4 regions of the Dysgonomonas termitidis genome follow, and region 1 is predicted to be linked to each of the others. Evidence: riboswitches for the same ligand, from Rfam matches in the RefSeq annotation. Region 1 holds a riboswitch; each other region holds the start of a gene.
The links. A riboswitch is a leader RNA that binds a small molecule or an ion and turns the genes downstream of it on or off. The one in region 1 is predicted to bind cobalamin.
Positions count from the first base shown of each region.

Region 2: another riboswitch for cobalamin. It lies ahead of ACYQ3L_RS14405 (cobyric acid synthase); the one in region 1 lies ahead of ACYQ3L_RS04665 (anaerobic ribonucleoside triphosphate reductase).
Region 3: another riboswitch for cobalamin. It lies ahead of ACYQ3L_RS14775 (precorrin-2 C(20)-methyltransferase); the one in region 1 lies ahead of ACYQ3L_RS04665 (anaerobic ribonucleoside triphosphate reductase).
Region 4: another riboswitch for cobalamin. It lies ahead of ACYQ3L_RS13125 (cysteine-rich CWC family protein); the one in region 1 lies ahead of ACYQ3L_RS04665 (anaerobic ribonucleoside triphosphate reductase).

Region 1 is NZ_BAAHYD010000002.1:55,060-61,169, forward strand. It holds gene nrdG (anaerobic ribonucleoside-triphosphate reductase activating protein) at 1-370, opposite strand, end outside; gene ACYQ3L_RS04665 (anaerobic ribonucleoside triphosphate reductase) at 363-2,570, opposite strand; cobalamin riboswitch at 2,745-2,992, opposite strand; cobalamin riboswitch at 3,231-3,482, shown strand; gene ACYQ3L_RS04670 (threonine/serine exporter family protein) at 3,659-4,453, shown strand; gene ACYQ3L_RS04675 (threonine/serine exporter family protein) at 4,456-4,959, shown strand; gene dapB (4-hydroxy-tetrahydrodipicolinate reductase) at 5,307-6,023, shown strand; gene lepB (signal peptidase I) at 6,056-6,110, shown strand, end outside.
Region 2 is NZ_BAAHYD010000002.1:2,443,618-2,449,727, forward strand. It holds gene ACYQ3L_RS14395 (NAD(P)H-hydrate dehydratase) at 1-1,310, opposite strand, end outside; gene ACYQ3L_RS14400 (B3/B4 domain-containing protein) at 1,563-2,225, opposite strand; cobalamin riboswitch at 2,297-2,590, shown strand; gene ACYQ3L_RS14405 (cobyric acid synthase) at 2,658-4,226, shown strand; gene ACYQ3L_RS14410 (aminotransferase class I/II-fold pyridoxal phosphate-dependent enzyme) at 4,223-5,239, shown strand; gene cbiB (adenosylcobinamide-phosphate synthase CbiB) at 5,281-6,110, shown strand, end outside.
Region 3 is NZ_BAAHYD010000002.1:2,547,932-2,554,041, forward strand. It holds gene ACYQ3L_RS14765 (iron chelate uptake ABC transporter family permease subunit) at 1-810, opposite strand, end outside; gene ACYQ3L_RS14770 (ABC transporter substrate-binding protein) at 810-1,940, opposite strand; gene ACYQ3L_RS14775 (precorrin-2 C(20)-methyltransferase) at 1,947-2,654, opposite strand; cobalamin riboswitch at 2,769-3,075, opposite strand; gene dpp5 (dipeptidyl-peptidase Dpp5) at 3,745-5,841, shown strand.
Region 4 is NZ_BAAHYD010000002.1:2,150,531-2,156,640, forward strand. It holds gene ACYQ3L_RS13105 (hypothetical protein) at 133-660, shown strand; gene ACYQ3L_RS13110 (ribonuclease H family protein) at 657-1,052, shown strand; gene ACYQ3L_RS13115 (hypothetical protein) at 1,128-1,331, shown strand; gene ACYQ3L_RS13120 (HU family DNA-binding protein) at 1,407-1,673, shown strand; cobalamin riboswitch at 1,760-1,952, shown strand; gene ACYQ3L_RS13125 (cysteine-rich CWC family protein) at 2,400-2,621, shown strand; gene ACYQ3L_RS13130 (phosphoenolpyruvate carboxykinase (ATP)) at 2,882-4,612, shown strand; gene ppc (phosphoenolpyruvate carboxylase) at 4,859-6,110, shown strand, end outside.

The sequences.
Region 1 (6,110 bases):
GTACATCTATGTAGGGAAGTATCCGGGATAGCCTTTCCGACCTTATGATTTGTTCATAAATATAGCCCGTGTAGCACCAGATGTTTTTATCTGTTTCGGATTTGATCCTTCGGGCTAGTTCTGTAAACCCTTCTACCTGCATAAAGGGATCGCCTCCCGTAAAAGTTACATTGGAAAACTCGGATTCCTTGAGTTTCTCCAATAAGCTATCAATGGAGTATGCTTTACCATTCCCGATATCCCACGAATGGGGATTGTGGCACCCTTTGCAAAGGTGTGCACACCCGGCGGCATAGATGGCAGTCCGGAATCCGGGGCCATCTACAGTGGTGTCGTGTACGATATCCAGTATCGATATATTGCTATTCATGGACAATACGGTCATTAAGTTCAGCAAGTTTTGCGCTATTCCATCTATCGGTAGTGCCTACCAGATAGCCTGTTATACGTTGCAGGCGGTCTATCTGCATGCTTCCGCAACGGGGGCACTCATTTATTTGTGTAGCGGCATTTTCGTATCCGCATTTCAGGCAACGGTTCCGGTTATGGTTCACCGAGGCGTAGCCGATATTATATTTATCCATCATATCTACAACAGTCATAATAGCTTCTGGATTATGAGTCGCGTCGCCATCCATCTCGACATAAAATATATGTCCTCCACGCGTAAGATCGTGATAGGGAGCCTCTATTTTAGCTTTCCGATGTGCGCTGCATGAATAATATACAGGTACATGATTTGAGTTTGTATAATACTCCCGGTCTGTAATTCCTTCAATAAGTCCGAAATCTTTTTTGTCGCGTCGTGTAAACCGCCCGGCAAGTCCTTCGGCGGGAGTGGCCAGTACGCTATAGTTGTGCTGATATTTATCAGAAAATTCATTTACCCGGTCTCTCATATATGTTATTATTTCCAGACCTAGTTTCTGGGCGGTTTCGTCTTCTCCGTGGTGCTTGCCGGTAAGGGCAACCAAGGCTTCGGCCAGCCCGATGAACCCTATGCCAAGTGTGCCCTGATTGATAACTTTCTCTATTGTATCCTCACCTGCCAGCTGCTCGCAACCTTCCCATAGCACCGACATTAATAACGGGAATTGTTTGGGAGCGGCTGTCTTTTGGAACTCGAAGCGGCGATGCAATTGGAGGGCGGCCAGCCCGAGCATCTGATCCAGTTTCCTGTAAAAGCAGTCGATCCGTTCCTTCTCGTTTTCTATGTTTCTGCATTCCAGAGCAATGCGTACCAGATTGAGTGTAGAGAAAGAAAGATTGCCTCTGCCTACCGATGTTTTCTTTCCAAAACGGTTTTCAAATACGCGGGTACGGCAGCCCATTGTCGCCACTTCATATTCAAAACGGCGGGGATCGTTCTCATTCCATTCTTCATGTTGGTTGAATGTCGCGTCCAGATTCAGAAAGTTAGGGAAGAAACGATGTGCGCTCACCTTGCATGCCAGTTGGTATAAATCGTAATTCCGGTCTGTTGGTAAATAGCTTACTCCCCGCTTCTTTTTCCATATCTGTATCGGGAAAATGGCTGTTACTCCGTTGCCCACGCCTTCATCTGTGCTGATTAACAGTTCCCGCATGATGCATCTTCCTTCGGCAGAAGTATCCGTTCCATAATTAATAGAACTGAATACCACCTGATTGCCTCCCCGGGAGTGTATGGTGTTCATGTTATGGATGAAGGCTTCCATCGACTGGTGTACACGGCTCACTGTACGGTTTATGGCATGTTGGATAATTCTTTCGTCACCATGTAATCCGGTCAGGTCTTTTGATAAGTAATCCTCTATTGGTGTTTCGTAAAGGTGTTTGTAGTCCAGTCCGTTTATCTGTTCCAGCACTTTTATTTCTTCAATAAAACTACGCCTGACAAAAGGTGCCAGATAAAAATCAAAAGCAGGGATGGACTGGCCACCATGCATTTCATTCTGGGCTGTTTCCATGGATATGCAGCCAATCATGCTCGCTGTTTCTATACGTTTGGCAGGACGCGATTCTCCATGTCCGGCATTGAATCCATGCTGAAGTATCTTATCTAATGGGTGCTGTACACAAGTGAGGCTTTTGGTCGGATAATAGTCCTTGTCGTGAATATGTAAATAGTTTTGGCGGACGGCTTCTTTTACTTCCGGCAGCAGCAGATAGTCGTCAACAAAAGGCTTCGTAGTTTCACTCGCGAATTTCATCATCATTCCTGCCGGAGTATCAGCGTTCATGTTGGCATTTTCGCGTGTGATATCGTTCGATTTGGTCTCTATGATTTCGAGGAACATGTCCCGTGTTTTGGCCTTTCGGGCAATGCTGCGCTGGTCGCGGTAAGCGATATATTTTTTAGCTGCTTCTTTCCGTGGGCTTTTCATCAGTTCCACTTCTACCATATCCTGGATTTGCTCTACGGTCATTTGCTCGTTACCCTGGCAAGAGATAAAATCCGTGATGCGTCTTATCAGGGAAGAGTCTTCTCCTTGTTCGGTGTGTAACATGGCTTTGCGGATAGCTGCCATTATCTTTTCTTCATTGAAGCCGACTATGCGTCCGTCTCTTTTTATGACTGTCTGAATCATGGTTGTATTATGTTATGAGTAAAAGAAAGTATTCGACCCGCTTTCGCGTCGTCAATTGTTGATTAATGATACATTGCTTCAATGTAACTGACGGGGATAGAGACCAAAATAGGCGAAGAGAGATTAAAGATGTAAAGTCACCGCATATTCTATTCTATCGCTTTTCTCCCGAAAGCTACGAATGTATACACGGCAGGTCTTCTGACTTATTTCCCGGTTAGGAGCCTTCCCAATGTTCAGTTAACAGTGAGCAGTAAGCAGTTAACAAAATGATAACTGAAACTGATGACCGGTAACTGTCGATCAGTGGCGTGAGGGCCTAACCTTTTCTTGAAATTTACAGCTACGGGGATAGTTCAGGACTTGCACCTGATTCCCTTTTCATCTGATTTTATTTCAGAACCGTATATGGTAACAAAGGTAGATTATTTTTTTATATGGTTTTCAAAAATGAGATTTATTTATTGAAAAATAATGCCAAAGTTTCCCGAAATAAATTCTAAGTTATACAATATTAGATAAATAAAACTTTTATATTGTTGAAAAGTTTCCTAAATTGGATAATTTACGATATTAATTTATCTTTATTCCGGATGATTTGCCGATAACTACAGAAAAAAATATTTTCTCAAAATGTTATTATTTCGATTTTTTATTCCAACTTTGTATCTGATTATTGGTGTTACAAGTCCGCATCTTCGGATAAGTAATGAAAAAGGGAATCAGGTGCAAGTCCTGAACAGACCCGCTGCTGTAACCTCTTTTCAGTGAACAGTTAACAGTCATCAGTTAACATTCATTGATGTTGTTCCGAGCGATACCCAATGCCACTGGTCGACAGATAACTGTCTATCGGGAAGGCTGCACGGAGCAAGAGTGAGTCAGAAGACCTGCCAGTAATAGTATGATTTTGTCTTTCGAGGATTAGAGGCAAGTTGGAGAAGTAAAAATTCATGTTCGGATAAAGCTGGTTTTGTGCAACAGTCAAAGTTGCATTGTGTTGGTTATATATGATAACTAAGATCCCTGCAAGAGCCGCCGACAGAATCACTTATTCTCCCGGAGATTAATTTTATAAAGCAAACAAAATGGAAAATGTTTTGCCGGAGGACAAAGGTATGTCCGCTACAAAATTTGCCGATCTGATTTTGGAGGTCAGTACGATTCTGTTAGAGTCAGGCGCTCACTGTGAACGTATAAACCGGAATGTGCAACGTATTGCCGATACGACTTGTTTTAAGGTGGAGATGCTTCTCTCCTTTACTGCTGTATCGGTAACGGTTACAGATCGTGAAAATCCCGAAAATACAGTAACCGGAAACAAGCGGGTGAGGCATCATGGTGCGCATTTCGGCGTATTGACAAATACCAGTTTGTTAACATGGAAGCTGTTTGAGAATAAAATTTCGTTGGGTGAGCTGGAAAATTGCCTGAATGAGATAAAAGCCGCACCTAAACATCCTGTTTGGCTGATACGCGTTTTTATCGGGGTAGCATGTGGTTGTTTATGTTTGCTTGCCGGAGGCGACTGGATGGACGGAGCTTTTGCCTTTATAGCGTCACTCATGGGGCTTACAGTGCGTCAGGAAATGGTAAAAAAGGGTTTCAATCTGATGGTTGCCGTTGTATGTTCTGCTTTTGCGACTACAACGATCTCCGGCATGAATGTATTGTTCGGTTGTGGCTTATCGCCCGATATATCGGTAGCAACCGCTGTCCTGTTCCTTATACCGGGGGTCCCGTTGATTAATTGTATTATAGATTTGCTGGAGGGGTATATACCCACGGGAATTGCGCGTGGGGCATTCGGCGGCTTTATTTTGTTATGTATAGCGATCGGCATGTTTATGAGTATGTCATTGATAGGTATTAATAATTTTTAGAGATGATGATAGATATATTAAGAGATGCTTTTCTAAGCTTTTTTGTAGCAATAGGCTTCGCGCTTCTTTTCGAGACCCCCCGAAAAGCTTTGCTGATTGCAGGATTGTTAGGAGGGGTAGGGCATTGTATCCGGTTTGTGCTGTTGCAATTGGATTATGGTTTGGTCGCATCTACACTTTGCGGGACTGTATTTATCGGGCTTGCCGGAATTTATTGCGCCCACCGTATACATACGCCTCCTGTCGTTTTTACGCTTCCTGCCTGCATTACGATGATTCCCGGCTTATATGCATACCGCACGATGCTCGGTTGTATCAGGATATACGAAGAGGGGATGGATAATAAAGGTTCGTCATTGCTGCAGGATACCGCATATAACTTTATTCTTACCTCTTCGCTATTGTTTTGTCTGGCGATCGGTATTTGCATTGCCGCACTCGTTTTTCGTAAAAAAAGTGTGAAAGATATAAAGAAAATCAGGGATTTGGGTATAAAGATTTTTTGAACTAATAAAGACTTGAATTCATCAATTGAGATGCTTATAAGCATTTCTTCCTGAAGGCAGGGGATGGCTAAAGTGTTAAGAATATCTAACCGGATGTAATAAACCGGGAATGGGGGCGACTAACCTTTTGTAGGTGGCTTTTATTGCTTAATTAGATAATAGCCGGGATTTAATAATGCATTTCCTATTATAACTTATTCTTGTTGTTTTACTTACTGATACAAAGAGTTGGCTCGTGTCCTTAAAAAAGCTTATAATCAAGGATTAATTAAAAGGGAAATCCTCTGGAAATAAGTTTTTATGTATATTTGTAAGCTTTAATCAATTAAATTAACAAATACTCAAATATGAATATAGCTCTCATCGGATATGGTAAAATGGGACATGAAATAGAAAAGATAGCTGTTTCGAGAGGTCACAATATTGTATCTGTCATAGATGTAAATAATACGGATGATTTCGGTTCGTCCGCGTTCAAAAGTGCTGATGTGGCAATCGAATTTTCTACGCCTGACAGTGCGATAGATAATTACAGAAAATGTTTTGCTGCACACGTTCCTGTAGTTGCAGGAACAACAGGTTGGCTCGAACATATGGATGAAGTGAAAAAAGCGTGCTCGGAAGGCGTACAGACTTTCTTCTATGCATCGAATTATAGCCTGGGAGTAAATATCTTCTTTGTGTTAAATAAGTATCTGGCACGGATAATGAATAATTATCCGGACTATGATGTGAAGATGGAGGAGATACATCATATTCATAAATTGGATGCTCCAAGCGGAACAGCTATAACGCTTGCAGAAGGTGTAATTGAAAATATCAGCCGCAAGGAACGCTGGAATCTTGAAGTTGAAGAAAAACAATCAGATCTGGCTATCCATTGTATCCGTGAAGGAGAAGTTCCCGGCATACACGAAATAATATATGAGTCGGATGCCGATATTATCAGCATCAAGCATGACGCGAAAAGCCGGAAAGGGTTTGCTTTGGGAGCAGTTATTGCCGCTGAATTTACCAAAGGTAAAAAAGGCTTCCTGGGAATGGATGATATGCTTAAATTTTAAAATAAGGTCGTAAACCTACTTTTACTTACAATATGGAAAATAACACTAAAAAAGATGGCGCGCAGCAAAAACGCAAATCCGGCGTAA
Region 2 (6,110 bases), 2.4 Mb from region 1:
TAACCGGTGAGTACATCGCCGCTACCGCCTTTTGCCATGCCGCTGTTGCCTGTAGAGTTGAAATAGCAGTTGCCGTCCGGCAAACAGACCATGCTATGAGCCCCTTTTACAATGATGACGGATTTAAGATTGGCGGCAAGCCTTTTCACCTGTTCTATTTTTTCCTCTTCACTGGTCCATTCCCCGATCAGCCTTTTCAGTTCTCCGATATGCGGTGTAAGGATAGAACCGGCGGGAATATTATGCCTCATCTTGTAGTGATCCGATATAATATTCAGTGCGTCGGCGTCTATCACAACCGGTTTATAGACCGAAACCAGTAATTGCTTGAGAGCATCGGCTGTTTGCGGGGCTTGTCCCAATCCGCAACCGACACCTATGGATGAATATTTGGAAGCATTTGCAGGCAGGCCGGAAAAATAAGATTCGTCATCTAGGCTTAGTATGGCGGATGGATACACCATATTTACGGCATACCGTTCTTCGGCAGGAATGTGTGTGGTTACCAGTCCGCAACCTGAGCGCAAAGCCGAGCCTGTCGCCAGTATTGCGGCTCCGGCCATTCCTCTCGCCCCACAGATGAGCAAGGCATGTCCGTAAGTTCCTTTGTGAGCGAATTTATCCCTTGTCTGCTTTATTTCCCCGATGAAACCGGGCGCTATATAATGATAGGAGGTTTCTTCATTGGATATGTATTGTGAACTGAGTCCAATCGGTAATATCTTGATTTCTCCGCAGTATTCCCCGGCTTCGGGCAATAACATCGCCAGTTTGGGAAATTCAAGGGTCAGGGTTATGCCGGCTTTAATAATCTTTTGATTTTTGTTTCCGTATTCACTGATCATGCCGGAGGGTAAATCGATAGATATAACACTGTTTCGCAAAGAATTTACTTTGTCGATGATGGGCAATAAAGGTTCTTTTATTGCCCCTTTTACTCCCGTACCCAGCAGGGCGTCGATAATGACAGTATTCCCGCTTATATTCTCTAAATCACTGCTGGTGACGCCGGAGGGCAGGCGCTCCAGATTATATCTGCACTCCTCGGTGAGTTGTTCTTTATCAAATGCCATATGCACAGAACAGTTGTATCCTGCATGGTACAGGATACGGGCTACGGCCAGTCCGTCACCACCGTTGTTACCTTTTCCGGTAAGGAAGAGCAGGGGATAATCTTTCTCTACATTGTTGCATATCCATTGTGCGATGGAATTGGACGCTCTTTCCATTAATTCTATCGAACTGATAGGTTCATTTTCGATAGTATGCCGGTCAGCTTCCTTTATTTGTGCGCCTGTTAGTATTTTCATATATCAAAGGTTTATATTATCGGTTAACAATCAGCAGTAAACAGTAGCTGATGACTTATTATTTTAAAATTACGACTTGTTAAAACTTGACAAACTTTACACTTTTCAGTAAACAGTCAGCAGTGAACAGTAAACAGTCATCAACTTGTATCTCGTGTCTTGTCTACTCGTATCTCATATAACTTTCAAATTTTATTTATATAACTTATTTAGTATAGATAAAGTTCTAAATGATTCCTTACAAAAAATTGACTAAAAGAAAATAACTTCCCCGCCATCCGAATCTGCAAAATCTTTCAGTAAGGATTGCATATATTTTACGGCTTCATCCAAACCCTCTTTTCCGCTATATCCGTTTATAATAGCCAGAAAACTTATTGTGCTTAGTTCTATCTTTGTCCGCTCATTGTCACTTGTCGGTGTTCCCACACCACCGGTAGCATCGCGATATACCGGGATTCCTTCAATATTCAGCATACCCCGCCCGATCCCTTCATAGGGTTCATCGGTCATCCCGACACCTAATGTCAGCGTGTTGCCTTTTATCTTATCTGCATCGAATCCTCCGATAGAATAACCTGTACGGATAGAAACCAGATTAATGAGGTCTACCAGTGTATCTATCTGATACAAGGGCAATTCTCTGACTATTCGGCGGCAAAGGGCTTCAGACGATGGACGGTAGCGGTTCGGGTCTTTTCCGAACTTTTTATATGCTGCACGGGTAGCGGCGATAGCCGGATTCTTCTTTATATCTTCTATCTGGTGATTTGCCTTGTATTCAGCGACACAGTTATCTATGAGTTTCCATAATTCCTCATTGTGAGGGGTATTCTTTACTTTGGCACAAATGGCTGCTCCGGCAAAAGCGGGGCAGGATTTCCTTATTTCCTCCGACACCTTTATTTCTATCATTCTAATAATATATCTCGATTAACAGAATTTCAAAGTTACAATTTTCGTATTGTATAACCTCAATAAAAAGCTATCTTTGTAACTGTTTTGGTGATGTAAACAGATACTCGTCTTTTACATGAAAAGGGAATCCGGTCAGAATCCGGAACAGTGCCCGCTACTGTGGTCTCTATTCAGTTAACAATGTTTCTGAAAAAAGTCTTTGAGCAATACCAAATACCACTGTTTCACAGTAATCAGTGATACAGTAATCAGTTAACAGTTTTTTTGACTGTTTACTGATAACTGCTAACTGTTTACTGAAAATGGGAAGGCCGTTCAAAGATGGAGCAAGTCAGGAAACCTGCCGGACAAAATATTCGGTTTTTATATCCCCGGGGTCAGGGGTGTATTAAAATACATAAGAACTAAAATATCAGAGGATCTAAAATAATGACGAAAAGGCTCAATCCCATCATGTTTGCGGGAACAGGCAGTGATGTAGGTAAAAGTATTATTACATCGGCCTTTTGCCGCATATTTCTGCAAGACGGTTATCAGCCGGCTCCATTCAAGGCGCAGAATATGGCTCTCAATTCATATGCTACCCCCGAAGGGCTTGAAATAGGACGTGCGCAGGCCGTTCAGGCCGAGGCTGCGGGTGTTCCCTGCCATACCGATATGAATCCTTTGTTGCTGAAGCCTACGACTGATAAGGTCTGTCAGGTCGTGTTGAATGGCAAACCGGTGGGAAACCAGCATGCTTATGAGTATTTCAGGGTGGAAGGGCGCGAAGAATTACGGAAGGAAGTAAATGATGCATTCGACCGTCTGGCCCGGCGGTACAACCCTATTGTAATGGAAGGGGCGGGCAGTATCTCCGAAATCAATCTGCGGGCTGTGGACCTTGTGAATATGCCGATGGCGATACATGCCGGGGCTAATGTAATATTGGTAGCGGATATAGACAGGGGCGGAGTGTTCGCTTCGGTGTATGGTTCTGTAATGTTACTTACTGAGGAAGAGCGCAGGTATGTGAAAGGTATCCTTATCAATAAGTTCCGGGGTGATATCAGGCTTTTCGAATCGGGAGTGAAAATGATTGAAGACTTGTGCGGTATTCCTGTTATCGGGGTGGTACCTTATTATAAGGATATATATATTGAAGAGGAAGATTCAGTGATGCTGCAAACCAAGAACTTGCAGGCAACACATGGCAAGGTGAATGTGGCTGTTATCCTGCTTCGTCATTTATCCAACTTTACCGATTTCAATGTGCTGGAACGTGATCCCCGCGTACATCTGTATTATACCAATAATACGGATGAAATAGAAAAGGCGGATATTGTGCTTGTTCCCGGAAGTAAGAGTACTCTTTCCGACCTGTACGAACTGCGTCGCAACGGTGTAGCACAAAGTATTGTGAAAGCACATAAGAACGGAGCTACGGTAGTAGGCATCTGCGGTGGTTATCAGATAATGGGGCAGGAGGTATGTGACCCCAATCATGTGGAAAGCAATATTGAGCGCCTGCCCGGATTGGGCTTGCTGCCTGTAACTACGCAGATGGAAGGGGAGAAAGTGACCCGTCAGGTGAAGTTTTCTTTTCTTGGTTCTGATACTGTTTGCGAAGGATATGAGATACATATGGGGGCGACTGTCCCTGTCGGGAATGCAGGTCTTTCGCTGCTGAATAAGCTGGAAGGCGGCCGTACTGACGGCTATTTCCTGAATGAGAAATGTTTTGGTACATATATACATGGTATTCTTGATAATGGGGCTGTCATAGATTATCTGTTAGCTCCTTATGCCGCAAAGTTGTCCGATGTGCCATTCGACTTCAAGGCGTTTAAGGAAGAACAATACGATAAACTTGCCGACCATGTGCGTAAGCATGTAGATATGGAACTGGTGTATAAGATAATCACCCCCTCCTGCCTCCCCCAAAATGGGGAGGTAACAGAGGATGGTATTGACCAAAAGCCCCCTCTGTCGGAAGGGGGTTGGGGGAGGTGGCAATGATTGACGGACACGGCGATGATATATATACTCACGGAAAGAAGATTGTAAGCAATTTCAGTTCCAATATACGCAGCGGGCAGGATTTATCCGCCTTGCAGAATCATCTATGTGCTCATATCAGTGCTATACATTCTTATCCCGAACCCGGTGCATCCTCTCTGGTTGAATTGTTGGCTGAGAAATACAAGGTTAATACGGGTAATATATGTGTAACCAATGGGGCGACAGAAGCTATTTATCTGATCGCTCAGGCGTTTAATAATGCCAAATCGGCTATAATATACCCTACTTTCAGTGAATATGGCGATGCCGCAATTATCAACAATCATACAATATACTGGTCAGCATCTCTTGATAAAGTACCTCAGGATGCGGGTTTGGTATGGCTTTGCAATCCGAACAATCCGACGGGTACGGTAACGGATAAAAATATACTGAAAGCATATATTGAAAATCATCCGTCTCAATATATTGTTATCGACCAGTCGTATGAGCATTTCACAATCAGGGACTTATTTGATATTGAAGAAGCTGCGCAATATAAGAATGTGATATTATTGCATTCCATGACAAAGCATTTTGCCATACCCGGACTGCGCCTGGGGTATATTACGGCACATGCGGATACTTTGGCTCAGGTAGCAAAATACCGTATGCCGTGGTCTGTAAACGGATTAGCGGTTGAAGCCGGAAAATTCTTGTTGAATGGCGGTCTGGAGACAATAAACATCAATGAATATCTGCGAGAAACAAAACAATTACAGGAATCTTTAGGGAAAATAGAAAAATTTCTTGTACAACCTACTGATACACATTTCTTTTTGTGTAAATTTGAAGATGGGAAGGCATCCATGTTGAAAAAGTATCTTATAGACAAGCATGGGATTTTAATTCGCGATGCTGCCAATTTTTACGGGCTGGATGAGCATTATTTTCGTATTGCCACACAGTCGTTTGAGGAGAATATAATATTAATTAATGCAATAAAAAATGCCCTTACAGACCTCTCCTGAAGAGGGGTTTCCCCCTTTGGAGGCTAGGGGCCGTTACTTGTATGGATTTGAATCTGCTATATATTCTGCTCCCCCTGCTTTTGGGATGGATTATCGATAAACTCATCGGTGATCCTGCCTGGCTGCCGCATACAGTGGTAGCAAAGGGTAAGATAATAGCATGGGGCGAAAAAATATTGAATAAGGGGAAAAGCAAAATGCTGAAAGGAGGATTATTTTCCATAGTCCTTATTCTTTCCTGCTATTTCCTTATTTATTTTATAATTGAGGGCCTAAATGATATTTACCCCTGGCTTTCCATCGTATTTTCTACAATCATTGTGTTTTATTGCCTTGCCGGAAAAACGCTCATTGATGAAGTAAAGAAAGTGTTTATCGCAGTAGATTCATCGGTAGAAGAGGGCAGGATACAGGTTGCACGTATTGTAGGACGCGATACATCTAACCTGTCACCGCAGCAGATCCGTACGGCAGCATTGGAAACCCTGGCCGAGAACCTGAGCGATGGAGTTATAGCTCCACTATTCTGGTATATGATACTGGGAGTTCCGGGTATGTTTGCCTATAAGATGATAAATACGCTGGATTCGATGATAGGTTATAAGAATGAGCGATATAAAGAATTCGGTTGCTGGGCTGCGCGGATCGATGATGCCGCCAATTATATTCCCGCCCGTCTTACCTCTCTACTGATGATCATAGTTAGCGGAAGACTTTCATTGTTTCCGTTTATCGAAAAGTTCGGAGGACAGCATGCCAGCCCCAACTCGGGTTATCCCGAAGCCGCTTTGGCTGGGATTCTGGATTGTCGTTTCGGGGGTCCCAATACCTATTTTGGAGAACTGGTAGATAAGCCCTATATAGGTTATAA
Region 3 (6,110 bases), 2.5 Mb from region 1:
CAGTCCCAGAAAGACGATAGGTCCGCAATAAGCTGTGATAATAGCCGTGATAACGCACGAACAGCAAATCACGTACAGGCGGGCACGTTTTATATTCAGCCCTAAATTACGGGCATAGCCATCGCCGAGCAGCATAAGGTTCAGGGTCTTGATAAGCAGGAATGAAAGCGGGATAAGTACGGCCATTATAAAGACGAAAGTATAGACCTGATTACCCGATACTTTCGCGAAACTGCCCAGTCCCCATATTACATATGCCCTGACATCTTCATCGTTGCTGAAAAATTTAAGGACGCCGATAATGGCGGTCGCTATATAGCCTATCATGACTCCGATAATAAGGAGTATGACATTTCCCCTTACCCGTTGCGAAATGGCTATTATGATTGCCATCACAGTCATTGCCCCGGCAATAGCCGCCACAGATACAGCCACTTCCCCGAAAAAGCCTAAAGTACTCAACGCCGTTCCTGCAATGCTTCCCGACAGAAGGATAATGAAAGCTACACCGAGGCTTGCGCCCGAACTGATACCCAGTTCGGAGGGACCGGCCAGGGGATTACGGAATACGGTCTGCATCTGCAACCCGCTTATAGATAAACCTGCTCCCGCAACCAAGGCTGTCAGTGTCTGGGGAAAACGGGATTTCCAGATTATATTCTGCCATATCAGCGGTTCATCTCCTGTTCCGGATAATATGTTCCAGATAGAGCCTACGGGTATGGAGATAGTTCCCAATACAAGATTGAGTATGAAAAACAGCAGGATAGATGCAAAAATAAGTGCGAGTAAAACTATATGATGTTTCATTATTTCAATAGTTCATAATATACAGGTGTGTGTTCCGGTAACAGCTCGGGGTGGAATATCTTTATCAGGTCGGCCAGTACGACTTCCGGCTCTACAGGCGTATTTTCATAGAAGGGTTTTTCCCTGAGATTGCAATAGATAAGTTTTTTATCTTTGTATGCTTTGAAATCTGTGTAACGTGCGTCGCTTTGTTTCAGCGCTTCATAGCCGAACGTTCCGTTGTGGCTGTTTACCATACGCCAGTATTCGGCATTCGCGCCCTGAGAATATACAGTTTCGAAATCCACATAAAATCCGCCCGATTCGTCATCGTTTTTCATAAAATAGGATGCTCCCGCATCGCGGAAGAGTTGCGCCAGATAGCTGTTCCCTCCTACGACATACCAATTGCCCGAATGCAGTTCCCCGCTAAGCACTGCCGGCTTATGCGCCACTGGTCCGGCCAATGATTTCAGTTTATTATATTTTTTTTCTATTTCATCGAATTGTTTACCTGCCTGTTCTTCCATTCCCAATAAAAGCCCTGTAAATTTTATCCATTCGGCCTGTCCCAGAGGAGACGATTCTTTATATCCTAAAAAGCTGATCAGAGGAATATCCAGATTGCGGATAGCATCATAACCTCCGCGCTTGAAGGGCGAAACAAGGATAATGTCGGGATCGATAGCCATAACCACTTCGTTGTCAAACTCCCCTTCGATACCGATTTTGCTTGTTTTCCCGGTTTTCAATTGTTCATTTAGCTGAGGATTAAACAGGAAACGGGTACTGGTTATCCCCGCTATTTTGTCTACAGCGTCTAATTTGATAAAATTGGAAATTTGCAGGGTGGTCATACACACCACGCTTTTTACGGGGACTTCTATAATCTGGTATCCGGCAGGTATGCCCGTTTTATCTTCCCCTCTTTTCAATAAAGCATATTGATACTTGGTATCGCTTTCGCCGGAAGGATCATGTATATCCACCAGTTTGTAATTTCCATGTTCGGATACGGTAAAGCCTTTTGCATATTTGATATTTAATGTATCATGCATGCTGGAAATATTGTTGCTGTCTTTCTTATTCGGGTTACATGCTATGAAGCAGCCAAAAGCAAGCAGGATTATTGAACGGGCAAGGAATTTCATATTTGTTTATTTGCGGATTATTATTAGTGAAAAGTAAGGGAATTTACGATTGAGTATTTCTTCCCTGTTCTGAGTATAGACTTCTTTGCCGGAGATTCCTGCATTTTCAAAATAGTGGAAAGTGATGTCCTGAATATTTTCTAATGCTTCCTTTATTACTTGTTCGCACTGGGAAGCTTTCATCAGTACAACGGTTTTGCCGGTTTTGATCTTTTCTTCCAGACCATCTGCTGATGTTATGATACCCGGAATAACTTCGAGTTCTTCCTCTTGTTTCACAATATGAATGTTGGCCAGAGTGCCACAGGCTATAAACGCAGGTACGCCCGCGATGCGGCTGACCGGTATATTCTCCTGTGTAAGATATTCGCTTATGTAATAGATGGTAGAGTAGAATCCGGCATCACCTTCGGCTGTAACAGCTATTTTATGTCCGGATTTATACCTGTCCGATATTTCTTCCGCCACAGCCTTGTAGCTCTCAATGGCCAGAGAACGGTCTTTGTTCATAGGTACATTGAATGTGTTCAGCTTTGATTCGCCGATGCTCAATTGCAATAGGACATCTTTTGCCCGTGAGGAGCTTTTTCCTCCGGGAAGGGCGGTTGACGGACAAAATATCAAATCTGCTTCTTGCAGTGTTTTCAAACCTTTCAAGGTTATCAGTTCCGGGTCTCCGGGACCGAGGGATACGAACGTAACAGGATCAAACATCTTTAAGATTCATTTTATAAGAGTTAGAATCAGATGCCTTTAGTATAGGACTAAAATAGACGAACAGGTATGTGTGTTGTCTGTAAATAGTATTTAAGCCTAAACCTCGAGCTTTCAACTAATAATGTTCCGGCAGGTTTTCTGACTTACTCCATTTTTGAACGGCCTTCCCATTTTCAGTAAACAGTTAGCAGTAAACAGTTAACAAAAATTATTAACTGATAGCTGATGACTGATGACTGTCAATCAGTGGTTTGAGTATTGTTCAAAAACTTTTTTCAGAAACATTGTTAACTGATGACTGTTAACTGTTAACTGAATAGAGCTTACAGCAGCGGGTCTGTTCAGGATTTGCACCTGATTCCCTTTTAATTACTCGTCCGGCACGCGGATTTGTAACACCAGAACTTAGTGCAAAGATATGGAATTAAATTTATAATGATTTATATAATGTATGTGAAATAACTTTATCTATATATTTAGCTTCTAGCTCATAGCTCTTTGAAAGAATGAATCAGCCCCCTCAATCCCCCACCTTAGCTTTGAGGAGAGAAACCTTGGCTTTGAGGAGAGAAAATAATTGATAAAAGTGTAACTTTTGTAACTTTTTAACAGTTACAAGTTACTTCGCCCTAGGGCAGTTACAAGTTACGAGTAAACAAGATACAAGATACGAGTTGTTAACTGATGACTGCTAACTGTTAACTGAAAAGTTGTCAGGTTTGTAAAGTTTTATATCTATATGAAAATATGTAAAGTTTGTCAGATTTTTGGAAGATAGTTACCAAAGGACAAAATACGGGTTGTTCACTGTTTGTTGTAATAAATCAGGGTATATCTGCGCTTTTTGAGTGTAATCAACTTTTTACTGCGGAGGGCGCAAAGATTTACGTAAAGGGTACAGGGAAAAAATGTAAAATGTGTCAGGTTTGTCAAGTTTTTTAGAAAATAAGTTGCTGGTTGATGCACCTTGTGTGTGGTTAGGGATAACGAAAAAAAGATTTGCTAATTGAATTGGAGCGTCGACACATTTGTTGTATGTATTGCAAAAAACAAATATCTTTGAACCTATAAAATATAATTTAACTATATGAATAAATCAATTATGGCATTATTACTCGGCGCATCAGTCGTTTCGTGTGGCGGTAAATTTTCCGCAAAAATAGAAGACACGGAGAAAGATGCCCCCCTGATCGGCAAAGCCACCGTAAAAGTAGAAAACGGTATCATGACCCCCGAAGTCCTTTACAGCTTCGGACGCGTATCCGACGTACAAGTTTCGCCTGATAAATCAAAAGTACTCTATGGAGTCACTTATGTGAGCATCGAGCAGAATAAGACCAACCGGGAGTTATTCACCATGAATATTGATGGCTCGGACAAAAAGCAGATAACCCAAACTGCCAAAAGCGAAAACAATGCTGTATGGGTGAAAGGTGGTGCCAAGATCGCATTCCTAAGTAGCGAAAGCGGCTCTTCGCAAATTTGGGAAATGAATCCTGATGGCAGTGAACGAGTGCAGATAAGCGACATAGAAGGCGGTGTCAACGGATTTTCTTATTCGCCTGATGAGAAGAAAATCCTGTACATTAAAAATATAAAGTACGGAGAACGTACTGCCGATAAATACCCCGATCTGCCTAAAGCATCGGGCCGCATCATAGATGATTTGATGTATAAACACTGGTCGGAATGGGTGGAGGAAATCCCCCACAGCTTCATAGCCGGTTATGACGGTACAAAAATGACAGACGGTATAGATATTTTAGGCGATGAACCTTACGAATGCCCTATGCTCCCGTTCGGCGGAATAGAGCAACTCGCCTGGAGTCCCGACGGTAAATCCATTGCATACACCTGCCGGAAGAAAAAAGGGATGGAATATGCCTTGTCTACCAACTCCGATATATACCTGTATAATATAGATACAAAAGAGACGAAAAATCTTACAGAAGGTATGATGGGATATGACATCAATCCTGTTTTCTCTCCTGATGGCAAATATATTGCATGGCAAAGTATGGAGCGTGACGGATACGAATCGGACAAAAACCGGATGTTTGTAATGAATCTGACCACTAACGATAAAATTTATGTAACCGAAAAGTTTGATTATAACACCGATTATCTGGCCTGGAACGATAATGAGAGTATTTATTTCGTTTCATGTGTAGAGGCTAAGACGCATCTGTTCAAGGCCTTTGTGCATACCAAGGAAATAAATCAGATAACAAAGGGTGATTACGATTATGAATCATTCGGCATAGCCGGAGATAAACTTATCGCAATACGCCATTCGTTATCGGCGCCAAATGAAATATATTCTGTAAATACAACTAACGGGGAAGCCACCGAATTGAGCTTTGAAAATAAAGAAATACTCGGGCAGTTAAAAATGGGTAAAGTGGAAGAGCGTTGGATTGCTACTACTGACGGGAAGAAAATGCTGACATGGATCGTCTATCCGCCAAACTTCGACCCAAATAAAAAATATCCGGCTCTTTTATACTGCCAGGGTGGTCCTCAAAGTACTGTGAGCCAGTTTTGGTCGTACCGTTGGAATTTGCAGATGATGGCTGCAAACGGGTATATTGTCGTTGCCCCTAATCGCAGAGGTCTTCCGGGTTTTGGTCAGGAATGGCTGGAACAGATCAGCAAAGATTACGGCGGACAGAATATGAAAGATTATCTTTCGGCTATAGATGCTATGGCTAAGGAGCCTTTTGTAAATGCGGATAAACTTGGTTGTACAGGCGCAAGTTATGGCGGATTTTCCGTTTATTGGTTGGCCGGAAACCACAACAAGCGCTTCAAAGCATTTCTTGCTCATGCCGGTATCTTCAATGTAGAGGCGCAATACCTCGAAACAGAAGAGATGTGGTTCGCCAACTGGGATCTGGGCGGCTCTTTCTGGGACAGGAGTAATTCTATCGCACAGCGTTCGTATGCTAACTCTCCTCACAAATTTGTGGAGAAATGGGATACTCCGATAATGATTTCGCATGGAGAACTGGATTACCGCATCCTCGCCTCGCAGGGCATGATGGCATTCAATGCCGCTAAGCTGAGGGGGATTCCGGCACGTATGCTTATTTATCCGAATGAAAACCATTGGATTGCCCAGCCTCAAAACGGGATACTATTCCAACGGGAGTTTTTCCGCTGGTTCGATACTTATCTGAAGTAAAAATATTGAGGGCTATTATATAAAGAAGCTTATCAGATGACTTGTCTGATAAGCTTTTGTTTTGAATAGCTTCAGTCTCCGGGTATAATATAAAGGATATAGATGTATAAATTCTCTTTATTTGGTTTCTGTATTAAATAAAATCTATATTATTTTTATAATATATCTTATTATTTATATGTTATATCTCTTGTTTTGCTAAATTTGCAGGATAAACTTACACTAAGGATAGAGACAAAAAATGGATGTAATCAGAGTGTGATTGGCCG
Region 4 (6,110 bases), 2.1 Mb from region 1:
AATACCTTGATCTGGCATCCAGGGAACAAATAGTTTAAATAAGGTATTTTTGTTTTGATATTTTTGATAAAATGATTGGATTATAGATTATTAACTGATTGCAATAGATTTCATATGAGGTAATTAAGAAGTATGGCAATTGAAACCTCGCAAATCAAATTTGCGGAATCGGAAAAGACGGGGGAACTTATCGGATTTGTATCCCGGCATTCCAAAACAAAGAAACTGAAGGGAGTCCGGGAGAACTCGACATTTGGAAAAAAGATCTGTGTATTATCAGGGGATTTAAAAGGAACAATCATACCCAATATCTTATACGATGTGGAACTTAAAGCGATGCACCGGGGCAATGGATACGTTGTCGTATCGGCCCGGCCCAGGCAATTTAAAGCCCGGATAGAAAAAGTGACCGTACCGAAAGCCATCTACAGGCTGAAAGTCACATTCGGCAACAAGACGGTCTACTTTGACCCGAAGCATGGCAAATCGGATTCAAGCCGTACCCTGGAGGGAGTTCTCGATATATTAGCTTCCCGCGTTGACATAGAGGAGCCGGATTCAGTGCTTGCTGAATTTAAGGAGGAGGGGATAGCGCTTATTAAACAGATGGAAGCCGATGGATTTTTAGTACCGAAGTCGAATAAAAACCAACGGAAATGAAACGTCCATCGAATGGAATAGCTACAGACGCGGCCCATTCCACAAAAAACAAACTGACCCGTTACCGGGGAATCGACCTTAGTACCGGCAGGCAAATCTTCCTGGAGGATTTAGGTAACCAAACGGTGAATATAGGCGAGTTCCTGGGTGTGGTTGCGGCTGTAAAATATATCATCGAAAATGATTTCCATCCCAGGGTTATTTACACAGACAGCATTACGGCTATAACCTGGTTTAACAACAAAAGAACGGCATCAGGGAAGAGAAATACGGAACTGGAGAAAGCCGGGGTCTTTTTGAAAGTGTTTTCTGCAGAAGTAGATAAGATTGATGTATTGCACTGGAAAAATGATTTATGGGGGGAAACTCCGGCGGATTTCGGATGCAAATGATAAGATGTGAATATTGTTAGACCGGTGCTTTCCTGTCTTTCCTGACAGGAAAGCACGCTTATTTTAATGATTACTATGGCAAAGAAAAAATCGGAAATAGATAAACTGGTAAGCTTACCGGAGAAAGAATACCTGGAGCTGCTGGAAGCCCAAATGACTCTCAACGCGTTGAAAATAGCGGGAGTGGAAGAGCTTCCCCTGTATAAGGGTATCAAAAGCATTATAGAAGACGGACGGGTGGAAATACATAATAAGCCCATACAAAAAAGATACAGGTGAAATTAATCTTTATCTTTGTAAGCATCCCGGAACAGAGAAGAAAAAGGGGCCGTATACAAAAACAAATAAAACCGAATGAATAAGAAGCAACTGACAACCCTGGCCGCCAGGAAAGCCGGGGTATCCCAAAAATATATAGCCGACAGCTTAAACCCGGTATTGGAAACTATTATAGAAGTATTGTCCGGAGGGAACAATATCACCATACAAGGTTTCGGGTCATTTCAGGTAAAGACAATGAAGGAACGCAAGTCAAGAAATCCGAAGACAGGAGAGTTGATTGTCCTTCCGGAAAGGAAGGTTGTTAAGTTTAAGCTGGCAAACGGAAACCAGGTAAAATGACCCGCTTTCTATCCTACCTGTACCTGATGCGAATTATTCTTCTAAATTAATTCATATTAATTAGGATTAGTTTTGAAATTTATCCTACCTTTGTCAACTGTTTTGGTGCCACTTTCTGCATTCGTAGATAGTGGTGAAGAGGGAATCAGGTGCAAATCCTGAACAGACCCGCTGCTGTGAGTTCTTAATAGTTTTACACATTCTTATGCCACTGGATAAATCCGGGAAGGCGTGTAAAATGGAACGAGTCAGAAAACCTGCCAGAGCAAATTTTGTCAGGTCTTTTTTGTGTCCTACTTTTTATATTTGGACCTTACTCTTGTAAAGTCTATGTATCCAGAATACAAAAAAGAATTGTCAAAAGGAGTTTTATGAAGATAAAACTGTATATGGTTATTATTGTAAGTCCATAGTATTAAACCATGTCCAAGTATGGTCTCATGTATGAAATAGTACTATACGATACAAATAATTGCTTATATTCAGATAGTTATATCTTTAACTTCTATTGTCAGAAGACCTGCCAAAGTATATATTTTCATCTTTCGCGGAAAAAGATTGAAAAAACGGGAGAATTATCTCTGTATTTAAGCTTTTGTATTTCGAGAACGGGTTGTGTTTTATAGTAACCTTGTGCCCATCGTATCGGTTGGTAGCATAAGTTTATATTATAGGCACTTCTGTCTTGGTTATCATTATATTATAAATCATCTAAAAATAAAAACAATGAAAAAGATATGTAAGAGATGTTCTGCGTCATTCAGTTGCAGGGAGGACAGGATAGAATTATGCAGTTGTCGTAAGGTAAGTCTTGTTATAGGAGTCCGTGATTATATAAAAGATAATTACCGGGACTGCTTGTGTCCCAAGTGTTTACAGGAAGCAAATACTTCCTTCTATGCATTTGATGTAAATCCTAAGTTCCTGAATAAGAACAAAAATGAATGATTTATAAAGAACTATATTACAGGAAAATAGCAAAATCTTGTTTTAAATTTACAATTTATTATAAATTTAGTCATTAATTCGTTTAATTGTATAGGTAAGTTTCCTTAAATTTGAAACTGGAAAGCATTTCAATACTGATTATATTCAGGTTGGAGTAATCGGTTTATGATCTTCTGTTCGTTTTAGCCATATAGCAGAAGATTATAAACTGAAAATTGTGCGGATAATCAAAAAATTATAAATAATAAACAATATCAGACATGCTACAAGAATTTACTCTAGGCGAAGGTAAAGCAATAATCAACTTCACTCTGAAATTTTGCGACACGCGGCAGAAAATACTTAACAGTTATGGATTCCATAGAGTTATAGAAGTCTTTATTCAGAAACTGAAGAAAGATGAAATAATTATCTATGAATATTATATCAAAGAATTCAAGACTGATGAGGAATTTGAAAAAACGCTGATAGAGGCATTTAAATTGCTTACTGTCTGCAATCCTGATGAAGTACAGAATGTGCATGGAAAATATGCTATCTTCTTCAATGATAAAGACTTGTTTATAGAACTGATAGAATTGCTTTATAGCTTCTGGCGCAGGCTTGAGCGATATACTATCGTCCACAACAGTTCGATAGGCAGTGGTTTGCAGAGCGTTCGTTTTATGCAGGCCAACGAATTGTTCAATGAGCTTATCCTTTCGATATACCGCCGTATCGAAGAAACTGTTATCGGTTACCAATATCGTGTTTACCGTCAATTAACAGCAGGCGCGAATGCAGCTCTTACGCTTAGCGATATCAGCTGGAATTGTCCTGTGGAATACAATGGACTGGCTCCTATACCGTTCATTACGGCAGTAATGTTTAATCCTCCGTTTATCTCTTACACCAAACGAAATACGCGTGACGGTATTTTCCAGGAACATAATATAAATCCTATTGAGAATATCGTTCTCAACGAGGACGACTGGTTCCTGTTCCCTGCTAAAGTTGGGAATATGCTGACATTTGTCTATTTCCATAAAGATTTTATGGTTCATGGTTTTGCTTTGGCAAACCTCTTCGAACTGGCAAAAGAAAGCGAATATATCGGTAAAAAACCGGATATTATCTATGTCTTTGGCTATCCGGACGGACATGAAGAAAAACGTACATTCTATTACAAAGATAAAAAGAACGATATCCTTATCGGTTATGCGAACCATTGCGACGATATAGACTATTTCGGGTATATGAAAAAAATGTTGCTCACACTGCATAATGTGAAGCAAATGGAAAAGCACCGCTTGCCGATACATGGGGCGATGGTAAACATTGCACTGAAAAACGGAAAAGAGTCGAATATCATTATTATGGGAGACAGTGGGGCCGGAAAGTCTGAAAGCCTTGAAGCTTTCCGTACGCTGAACGAAAAATATATCCGCCATATGCGTATCATATTTGATGATATGGGCTATCTGAAAAAAGAGACGGATGGCACAATAAAGGGTTATGGAACGGAGATCGGTGCATTTGTCCGTATCGATGACCTCGATCCTATGTATGCTTTCGAGCAATTGGAAAGAGGTATCTACACAAATCCGGACAAGGTTAATGCCCGCATCACGATACCTGCAGCTACATACGATGTTATCATGAAAGGATATAAAGTAGATTATTTCCTCTATGCGAACAACTATACAGAGTCGGATACGAAAATTAAGTTCTTTACCGATCTGGATGAAGCTATCAAAGTATTTGAGGCAGGAGCGCGTAAAGCGAAAGGAACCACAACCGAAAAAGGTTTGGTGACATCTTACTTTGCTAATCCGTTCGGGCCTGTACAGGAGCAGAAACTGGCGGGTAAACTTATCAAAGAATACTTTACCGATATGGATAAAAACGGAGTTAAGATAGGTGAGATTTATACATCTCTTGCGATAGAGGGACACAGTAAAGACGGACCTCGTGAAGCTGCCGAAGAACTATTTACATTAATCAATGATTAATCAGTGGATTAGCTTTCCTCTACCGGAAAGCTAATCCTGAATATTGTTTAATATCAGAACTTTTTTCTCAGTAAACAGGCAATATTTAAAACATTAGACTTTCTCTGATGTTTACAAATAAACACTAAATGGATACCGGCTAAGGTCGCAGACCTTTTTATTTATAGCTAGGTATAGCGATAAATGATTGTTATATCTTAATATGCAACATTAAATACATTCTTGTACATAATTAAATAGTAGACTATGAGTAATTTGCAGCAATCTTTGATGCATAACAATATCAAACTGCTTGGTGATATGCTGGGTAAAACAATCGGCGAAGCTAAGGGGAAGGATATGGTTGATCTGATAGAAACGATTCGCAGACTTTCCAAAGCCTCGCATTCGGGAGATATTGAAGCACATAAGTCGCTGGTGAAGACACTTCAAAATCTGAAAGATGAAGAATTTCTTCCTGTAGCGCGTTCCTTCAATCAATTCCTGAATCTGACAAATACAGCCGAGCAGTATAATAGTGTATCGCCTCATGCTCAGGGGGCGGAAAATCCTGTCAATTTCCCGGAGATATATAAAAAATTAAAAGATGCTAACCTTAGTGATGAAGCCATAATAAAAGCAATAGAGAATATCTCCGTTGACTTGGTATTGACTGCGCATCCGACTGAAATAAACAGACGCTCGCTTATCAATAATCTGAATCAGGTCGATCATTGTCTGGCATTGCTGGACCATGACGATTTGGCTAATTACCAAAAGGTGCAGATTTTGCGCAGGTTGAAGCAACTTATCGCCCAATATTGGTATACTGACGAAATCCGCCAGAAACGTCCGACTCCGAACGAGGAGGCAAAATGGGGCTATGAAGTGGTGGAAAACAGCTTGTGGAAAGCTGTCCCTGCATATATCCGTGAACTCGACGAACAGATAAGGAATACAATACCATACCGGCTGCCGGTTAATGCCCGCCCGATACACTTTTCTTCGTGGATGGGAGGTGACCGTGACGGTAACCCGAATGTAACGGCAAAAATTACCCGTGAAGTGTTGCTGGATAGCAGAAAAAGAGCTGCCAGGCTATTTCTCGAAGACGTTGAAGTTCTTGTAAAAGAGCTGTCGATGGCAACGTGCACTACTGAATTCAGGGATTATATAAAAGACTATGAGGTACAGGAGCCATACCGTGAATCAATGAAACGGTTGCGTACCAGACTGAAAAATACTGTAGCTTATCTGGATGCGCGTATCGAGGGAAAGAATCCGGAACGAACAGATGATATACTGATTCATAACGAACAGCTATGGGAGCCGCTTCACGAGTGTTATAAATCTCTTGTAGCCTGCAAGATGGAAATCATTGCCGACGATAAACTGCTCGACACCATGCGCCGGGTGCGTTGTTTCGGTTTAACTCTGACTCAGCTGGATATTCGCCAGGAGAGTACGATACATACTGAAGCCTTGTCCGAAATAACCCGCTACCTTGGATTGGGAGACT